Chondromyces crocatus: one gene and its partner. Each later gene encodes a partner of the first gene's protein in a complex. Links are inferred from orthologs where the notes say so. Each region holds a gene or a part of one and is shown on either strand. Other genes may lie near its edges.

Region 1 (4,402 bases):
CGCTTCAAGCCGAACACCATCCCTGTCCGCGATACGCCAGGCTTCGTCCCCGCCAATGCAGACATTCCGCACGCATGGCGTGATGTGTTCGGCGTGCGCGTCGGCGGAGACGTCGTCGTCCTCCCCAACCTGCTCTCACTGCGTGGGGGTGGGTTCTACGAGACGAAGGGACAGGATGACGCCTACCTGAACGTCGACTTCCACCTGGGCTGGCGCCTGGGAGTGGCCGGTGGCGCGACCGCTCGACTCGGGCCCATCGACCTCTCCGTGGCTTACCAGCACACCTTTTTTGGCGCGCTGGACAACGGGGGCGAGGGCAAAGTGAAAGCCCTCTCCGGTGATGCGGCGACTGGTTATCGCAGTGTCCAAGCGATTAACGGCGGCCGGTTGACGAGCAGCCTCAATGAAGTCGGCCTGAGCGGGACGATGAGGTTCTGAACAGACGCGCCGCAGGTCACGCCCGCTCTCCGGAGACGTGCGTCACGAAGGCGACGGCCATGCAGTACCCCACGGAGAACCCTGTCGCGAGTCGCGCTGAGTGCGACAGCGGACGAATGCCCAGCTCTTGAATGACCACGTCCCCCACCATGGCAGCGCTCGCGATGCAGAGCAGCACACGCCATGTCCGCATGGAAAGTAGCGGCCGCGCGATCATCGCCCCCACGACCAGTCCCGAGAAGATGCCAGCGCACCGGCTGCAGACGGGCATCAGCACACTCGTCACCACCAGGGTTCGTTCAGGCAACCGGTGACACATCGGGGCGAACATGCGGTCCAGCGCGTCTCCGACCACGCCCAGCTCGAAGTAGGCGCGGGCGACCGGGAGCCCCCACGGGAGAACGCCGATCAGCACCAACCCCATGCGCATCGTCGCGAGGACCACGGCCTGGGCCTCGCGCCGCGCAGCGGCCTCCGAGCGGGGAATGCAGTCATCACGCAAGCCGACCTGTGGGTCGGGGCAGGTCACGCTCAGCTCCGCGCAGGCACGGCGCGCCCGAGGAACTGCAGCACCCCTTTGAGATCGCTCCACACCTCACGCTTGGCGCTCGGTTGCCGCAGCAGATAAGCAGGATGAAAGGTGGGCATCAGCGGGATCGTGCCCTTGTAGAGCTTCCAGGTTCCACGCAGCCGGGTGATCCCCTCCGCAGTCCCAAGGAGCCCCTGCACTGCCGTCGCACCGAGGGCGACGATGACACGCGGCTTCACGATGTCGAGCTGCCTGGCCAGATAGGGGCTGCAAGCCTCCATCTCCTGGGGCTCTGGCTTCCTGTTCTTGGGAGGCCGACATTTGACGATGTTGCAGATGTAGACGTCATCTCGGCCATACCCCATCGCCACGATCATCTTGTCGAGGAGTTGCCCAGCAGCACCGACGAAGGGCTCACCGCTCAGATCTTCTTCCTGACCAGGACCCTCCCCGATGAACACGATCTCGGCATTCGGACTTCCCCGATGCAGCACGGTGTGGGTGCGGCCAGCATGGAGCCCGCAGCGCTGGCAGCCGCGGACCTCCTGATCAACGAGCACAAGGCGTGAATGTCGTCCCTCCAGGCTGTCGTCGGTCGCTGCTCCAGATCCGGAAGGCTCGACCCCGTGGAGCGAGGGTGGCGAAGCCGAGGACCGTGCTTCCGGCTCCACCTCGGCCGGGGGAGGGAGACGTACTGCTGGCGGTGCAACCTGCGGGGGCTCCTCAACCTCATACGGCGAGGCGGACAAAGGATGCGCCACCTCTGGAATCGCCGCGGACTCCTGACGCGGAGGCGCCGCTTGGGTCAGCTCTTGCGTCTCGAAGTGAAGAGCTTTCAGCTCCTCAGCGGGAGGGAGGCCCGTCGTCCCGGAGATTGCATGCCACTCCAAGAAAGCACGTACTGCCGATGTCAGCTCTGCAATCTCCGCGCGAAGCGCCTCCGTCTCCATCATGGGCTCGCTCAGTGACCGCCCTGCGCCGCAAGCCAGCGCTCGGCATCGAGCGCCGCCATGCAGCCAGATCCAGCGGCCGTCACCGCTTGCCGGTAGGTCCAGTCCTGCACATCGCCGGCGGCGAAGACGCCAGGGACGCTGGTGCGCGTCGAGCCTGGCTCCGTCTTGATGTACCCGTTGGGATGCACGTCGAGCTGTCCCACGAACAGCTCCGTCATCGGCGTATGTCCGATTGCCACGAACATCGCCGCGACAGGGAGATCACGCTTCTCGCCTGACTTCAGATCTTTCACGCGCAGGCCGGTGACGGAGTCTTCCTCGACCCCCAGTACCTCGTCCACCGCGCTGCTGTAGAGGATGTTGATCTTCTTGTTCGCGACGACGCGCGCCACCATGGCCTTCGAAGCGCGGAACTCATCGCGCCGGTGGATCAGCGTCACCGACGAGCAGAGACCTGACAGGTACGCAGCTTCCTCCATCGCGGTGTCCCCACCACCGACGACGGCGACGTCCTTGTTGCGGAACAACGCGCCATCGCACACGGCGCAGGCGCTGACGCCTTTGTTCTTCAGGGCATCCTCGCTGGGCAGGCCGAGGTAGTTCGCCCGAGCGCCCGTCGCGATGACCACCGTCTTTGCCAGGTGGAGCTTGTCGTCTTCCCAGACCTTGAACGGGTAGGCGGACAGATCGACCTTGGTCACATCCGCGGTGATGATGTCGGTCCCCTGATGCACCGCTTGCTCACGAAAGCGGGTCATGAGTTCCTGCCCGGTCACCTTCTCGGGGAAGCCCGGGTAATTCTCGACATCCGACGTGAACATGAGCTGGCCGCCAGGGATGAGTCCACCAGCGTTGAACCCCTCGAGGCAGAGGGGTTTCAGATTTGCACGCGCCGCATAGATGCAGGCGGTCAACCCAGCAGGGCCGGAGCCGATGATGATGATGTTTCTGACGTCGGAATCACTCATGGTGACCCGAATTTATAGGCCCGCGGGCCCCGCACGTCGACCATTCGCTGATCCCTGTTCACGAAAGCGGAACGGTTGCTGCACGAAGGAGAGCTGCCGTCCGGGTGCGTCGAAGAAATCTGACGAGCGTCGACCCTCTATGCACCGAGACGAGGTGAAGCGGAGCGGCGACCACCTCTATTTTCGACCCCCCATGGCCGAGCACTCGTGCACGGGTCCCTTGGTGGCCGTTCGTACGCAGTCGCTGTAGGCAGCGATGCCTTCCTTCCACTTCCCGGAGTCCTGCAGCGCAGAGCCCAGGTAAAGATAGGAGAGCGCATCGGTCGGGTCGGCGGCAATGGCCGCTCGAGAGACCTCGATGGCGTCCGCGTTCCTGCCCCGATTCAGCAGGCTGAGCGCCTCCTTCTGCAGCTTCTTCGCATCCTCGGGTGCCGCTGCCGCCAGAGCGGTGGACGCTTCACCTTTCGAATCCGCCGTCGACGCCGGCTCCGCAGAGGGTGTGGGCGCCTCGGTTACCGGTGACGGCACCGGAGGATTGATCAGCGCAGCAGGGACGCTGCTCGACGCAGCAGGCGCGCGCACCTCCGCTGGCGGCGCCTCGTCGGCAGCCACGGGTGCGCGTTCGGCGTCCGGACTCTTGTCAGGGGCCCCAGTCCGAAGCAGCTCTTTCGTCACCGCTACAAAAGCAAGGACACTCGCAGCTCCGACGAAGAGCGCAACGATCCCCCGGAGGACCGCCCGGCGGTGCTGGATCTCAGGCGAAGGGGGCTCCGGTCCGCCATCATGTGACGGCAGCCCCTCACCCATCGACGAGTTCGAATCAACATCGGGGCCGGCTATCGGAGACACAGGTCCTCATGCGTCGGTGAACGGAAGTGGCGCTTGGGAACAGTCTACGTCTGTTGCGCCGCCGTGGTTCGTGCTCCCCACGTCGGTGGCGCCATCAAACCGCTCCTCAGCTTCCAGAGCCTATTTTCACGGGGCGACCGGCGACGGGCGCGGTCCGCAGCAACACCAGCGACTCGATCTTCTTCTTCTTGTCGGATTGAACGACCGTACCCGCGAGGTTATGGGTCATCTCCCATACGATGGGTTCGTCGCCCGAGAAGAACGCCACATTCCCATTACAGCCAGCGATCTCTCGCTCCAGTGTCTCTCCCGTGTGAGAAAGATCCGGCCCTGCCAGGCCCTTGCGCTGCCGCTTGCCCAGACCTCCTTTGAAAGGCCAGACCGCCGTCGAGAGGTCCTCCAGCACCATGGTGGCGACAGCGCAAGTCGTCGGCGCACTCACGCGAGATTCAGGGGTCACTTCGATCTCTTTTGGAAGGTCGTCCCGGCCATCGGTCTTGATGAGGACCTTTGGCGCGCCCGCGACCCCGAGCTCATAGACGACCGCCGCCACGGCGGGCGTACGCGCTTTCCGGTCAGCGAGAAGCGTCACTGGTTTGCCCTCGATCGGCAGCTCCTTGACCACCTTTGCCAGCTTCTCGGCCCCGTCTTGCTGCTTCAGATCG
Region 2 (4,263 bases), 1.6 Mb from region 1 along the record:
GCTCGTCGCCACGATCACGTCGGTCGGCAGCAGGATCTGCACGCCCCGGTTCTCCGCCTTGCTCAGGATGGTGCGCGCGAGGGGCAGCTTGTCCTCCTCGATCCGGCTCTTCTTCGTGTCCTTGCCCTGCGCGGCGAGGAACGTGTTGGCCATCGCGCCGCCGATGCACAGCGTGTCCACCACGCCGAGCAGCGCCTCCACGACGTCGATCTTGTCCGAGACCTTCGCCCCGCCGAGCACCGCGACATACGGCTTCTCGGGCCGCGTCGTGAGCCGCCCCAGCGCGCGCAGCTCCTTCAGTAGAAGCAGGCCCGCGGCACGCTCCCGCATCAGCCGCGGCAGTGCATGGACCGAAGCGTGGGCGCGGTGCACGGCCCCGAACGCGTCGTTCACGTACACGTCCGCGAGCTCCGCGAGCTGCTTGGCGAAGTTCTCGTCGTCCTTCTCCTCCCCCTCGTCGAAGCGGAGGTTCTCCAGGAGGCAGAGCTGGCCGGGGCGCAGGTCGTAGATCACCTTCTTCGGCGCATCGCCCACCAGCTCTTCGGGCACGTGCACCTCGTAGCCGGTCAGCTCTGCGAGCCGCCCGCCCACCGGCACCAGGCTCAGATCGCGCTTGCCCGGCTTCGGCCGGCCGAGATGCGACGCGAGCACCACCTTCGCCCCCGCTTCCATGGCGAGCTTGATGGTCGGGATTGCCTCGCGGATGCGCGCGTCGTCGGTGATTTCTCCCGTCTTCTTGTCGAACGGGACGTTGAAATCGACACGGATGAAGACCCGCTTTCCAGCGAGCCCACCGACCGCGCCAGCGCCGGGGCGCGCCTCGGCCTTACCGGCTCCGGCCCCCACCCCCGCGCGCGGATCCGCCTTCGCCGCGGTCTCGGGCGCCTCGAGCAATTCTTCGATCGACCGGATGCCAGTGAGCTTCAAAGTGCCCTCCTCAGCCCTTCGACGCCACGAGGCTGGCGAGATCGATCATCCGGTTCGAGAAGCCCCACTCGTTGTCGTACCAGGAGAAGATCTTGGCGAAGCGATCACCGAGCACCTGCGTCAGCGTCGCGTCGAACACGCTCGACTCGGGCGCGCCGATGTAGTCGCCGGAGACGAGCTGCTCCTCGGTGTACTTGAGCACGCCCTTCATCGGCCCCTCGGCCGCCGCCTTCATCGCCGCGTGGATTGCGTCCTTGGTCACCGGGCGCTCGGTCTGGATGGTCAGATCCACCACCGAGACGTCGTAGGTCGGCACGCGGATCGCCTGCCCGTCGAACTTGCCCTTCAGCGAGGGAATCACCTCGCTCAGCGCCTTGGCGGCGCCGGAGCTGGTCGGGATCATGTTCGTCGCCGCCGCGCGCGCCCGGCGCAGGTCGCCCTTGCGGTGCGGCACGTCGAGGATGTTCTGATCGTTCGTGTACGAGTGCACGGTCGTCATGAGCCCGTGAACCACGCCGAAGTTGTCGAGCATCACCTTGGCCACCGGGGCGAGACAGTTCGTCGTGCAGGAGCCGCACGAGATCACGGTGTGCTTCGAGGCGTCGTACTCCCCCTCGTTCACGCCCATCACCACCGTGACGTCGTGGTTCTTGGCGGGGGCGCTGATGATCACCCGCCGCGCGCCGGCGGTGAGGTGCGCCGAGGCCTTCGCCTTGTCGGTGAACAGGCCCGTGCATTCCAGCACGAGGTCCACACCCATCGCCTTCCACGGCAGCTCGGCCGGATCCTTCAGGGCGAGCACCTCGATGCGCTGGTCACCGATCTGGAGGTGCTTGTCGCCGCTCGACACCGTCGCCGCCTTGAACTCGCGGTGAATGGAGTCGTACTTGAAGAGGTGCGCGAGGGTCTTCGGGTCGGTGAGGTCGTTGATCGCGACCACCTCCAGATCCTTGACGTTGCGCTCGAACAGCGCCCGGACGATGCAGCGCCCGATCCGTCCAAATCCGTTGATTGCGATCTTCGTCGCCATCGCGCACTCCTGGGGGGTTGTAGGGTCCGCGCGCGGATGTACTCACGGCCCGCGCCTCGGTCAAGCGCGGGGAGCGGAAGGGACGCTGTCGTGGCAGGGAGGGAACGGATGTGACGGAAGTGGCAGACGCGGCGGAGAGCCCGACGCAGCAGGCGGTCCGGCGGGGTGGGAGGGGGGCCCCGCTTGCTCGAACCGTCCAGCGCGTAGGCTCAGACGCCGAGGAGCTGCACGAGCTTGTCGCGCGTCGTCAGCCCCGACTGCAGCGCCTTCTGGGTGCCGCCCTCGAAGACGATGATCGTCGGGACGCTCTTCACCTTGTACTTGGCCGTGGTCGTGGGCGCATCGTCGATGTCGAGCTTGCCGACCTTGACCTTGCCTTTGAAGTCGTCGGCGATCTTGTCGACGATCGGCGCCAGCTGCTTGCAGGGGCCGCACCACGTGGCGGTGAAGTCCACCAGCACGGGAATGGGGCTCTTCAGCACCTCTTGCTCGAAGTTTTCGTCGGTGAACTCATGAACATTCGGGCTCGCCATCGAAGCTCTCCGTGGAGTGATGATCAGTTGCTGCGGGGGTTACGCCTCGCGACCGAACAGCGGCACCGTGGCGCAAGGCAACGGAGACACCGTCGGGGTCAGCCCCGGAAGGCTGGCCATGCGTGTCCGACAACGTTAACCGTCGGATCCAACGTCCGCAAGGGCGCCGCAGTCCGGCGGAGGCTTCCGCTCCTGATCGCAATTTGCTAGAGCCGCCGGGCCGTCGGGATCGCTGATGCCGCCCCGGATCCTCATCATCACCCCTACGTACAACGAGCGGGACAACCTGGCCGAGCTGACCCAGTCGGTGCTCGCGGCCGTGCCGAGTGCCCACGTGCTCGTCGTCGACGACGCCTCACCCGACGGCACGGGCGCGCTCGCCGACGCGCTGGCCGCCCGCGATCCACGGGTCCGGGCTCTCCATCGTCCAGCCAAGCTCGGACTGGGCACGGCCTACCTCGACGGGTTTCGTCACGCGCTCTCCGAGGGCTACGACGTGGCCTTCGAGATGGACGCGGATCTCTCACACGACCCGCGCTACCTGCCCCACTTCCTCGAAGCCATCGCCCAGGGCGCCGATGTCGTCCTCGGCTCCCGCAACCTGCCGGGCGGCGGCGTCGAAGGCTGGGGACCCGGCCGCCACATCCTCTCCAAGGGAGGCTCCCTCTATGCGCGCACGATCCTCGGGGTGCCCACGCGCGACCTCACCACGGGCTACAAGGCGTTCACCCGCCGCGCCCTCCAGGCCATCGACCTCGAGCGCGTCCGCTCCAACGGCTATTCCTTCCAGATCGAGACCACCTACCGCGCCCTGCGCCGGGGCCTGCGTGTGGTCGAGGTCCCGATCGTGTTCGTCGACCGGCGCGCTGGCCGTTCCAAGATGAGCCGCAAGATTTTCGCGGAAGCCGTCGTCGAAGTCTGGCGCCTGCGCCTGGATGCAGCGCGCGGACGCCTTTGACCTCTTCAAGGTGAAAAAGGAGAGGAGGCGAGGCGGCGCGAGGCCGCCTCCCGAAGTCTCCCGGCCCGCTCTCAGCGCTTCACGGGGTCGAGCGTCTGCTGCTCCGCGGCGTTCGCCAGCACCTCGTCCCGCTTGAAGAGGAGCTTCGCGTAGTCGCCGGCCACCCAGTTCGCGTCCTGATCGGAGAAGTGCGGGCTCTCTGGATCTTCGCGGCTCCCTCGCGCGAAGTTCACCACGGCCTCGGGCACGTTGTCGTCGCCGAAGCCGAGGACCATCCGGTAGAGCGAGCCCTGGATCGCGCCAAAGTGCTCCCGCACCTGCTCCCCCTGGAAGAAGGGCGCGGGCGAGACGTTCACCGTATCGTCTCCACCCTCGACACCGAACGGCGTCACCTCCAGCTCGCCACCATACTCCGTGGGGAAGACGGCGACGTGGACGTCACCCCAGGTGTAGCTCGCGTCCAGTGAGCCAAACCGCTGGGTGATCCAGGCCGACGTGTCGACGAGCGCGTCGAGGAGCAAGAGCCGCGGATCGCGCTCGGTCGCAGGTGAGCTCGGGAAGCGCCCCTCCAGGAGGTTGTAGAGCGCTCCCATGAAGACGCTCGGCTTGAACTCCTGCACGGCGTTGAAGAGCAGCGACGGGTAAGCCTTGTCGTTCGAGAAGGCCCGCTTCGCGGCGAACCAGCTCAGCGCATTGAAGACCACCGCGCCGGCCTGATCGCGCGCGAGCCGGCCGTCCCAGCTCCTGAGCTGCTCGCCGAGCTTCGGGAGATCCGCGTTCCCCTCGTACGCCGCAAAGGCCGGATCGGTCCCGAT

Evidence for each region. The genes of interacting proteins can lie anywhere in the genome.
Region 2: the proteins of trxB (region 1) and trxA are in contact, whole or in part, in a crystal structure (PDB 1F6M), measured with the Escherichia coli proteins. The link is inferred for Chondromyces crocatus from one-to-one orthologs.

Annotation. Positions count from the first base shown.
Region 1 is NZ_CP012159.1:564,861-569,262, forward strand. Bases 909-3,815 are described here. They hold trxB (thioredoxin-disulfide reductase), read right to left. Parts: upstream 2,889-3,815; coding sequence 1,929-2,888; downstream 909-1,928. Other genes in these bases: CMC5_RS02115 (DUF2085 domain-containing protein), read right to left, coding at 909-967; CMC5_RS47190 (uracil-DNA glycosylase), read right to left, coding at 970-1,527; CMC5_RS02130 (hypothetical protein), read right to left, coding at 3,066-3,500. In the rest of the region: CMC5_RS02110 (OmpP1/FadL family transporter), read left to right, coding at 1-438; more of CMC5_RS02115, read right to left, coding at 455-908; CMC5_RS02135 (biopolymer transporter ExbD), read right to left, coding at 3,844-4,402.
Region 2 is NZ_CP012159.1:2,172,690-2,176,952, reverse strand. What follows is about bases 829-3,596. They hold trxA (thioredoxin), read right to left. Parts: upstream 2,491-3,596; coding sequence 2,167-2,490; downstream 829-2,166. Other genes in these bases: CMC5_RS08115 (penicillin acylase family protein), read right to left, coding at 3,520-3,596; CMC5_RS08120 (polyprenol monophosphomannose synthase), read left to right, coding at 2,726-3,448; gap (type I glyceraldehyde-3-phosphate dehydrogenase), read right to left, coding at 938-1,957; CMC5_RS08135 (phosphoglycerate kinase), read right to left, coding at 829-846. Also shown: more of CMC5_RS08135, read right to left, coding at 1-828; more of CMC5_RS08115, read right to left, coding at 3,597-4,263. UniProt on the Escherichia coli protein: Participates in various redox reactions through the reversible oxidation of its active center dithiol to a disulfide and catalyzes dithiol-disulfide exchange reactions.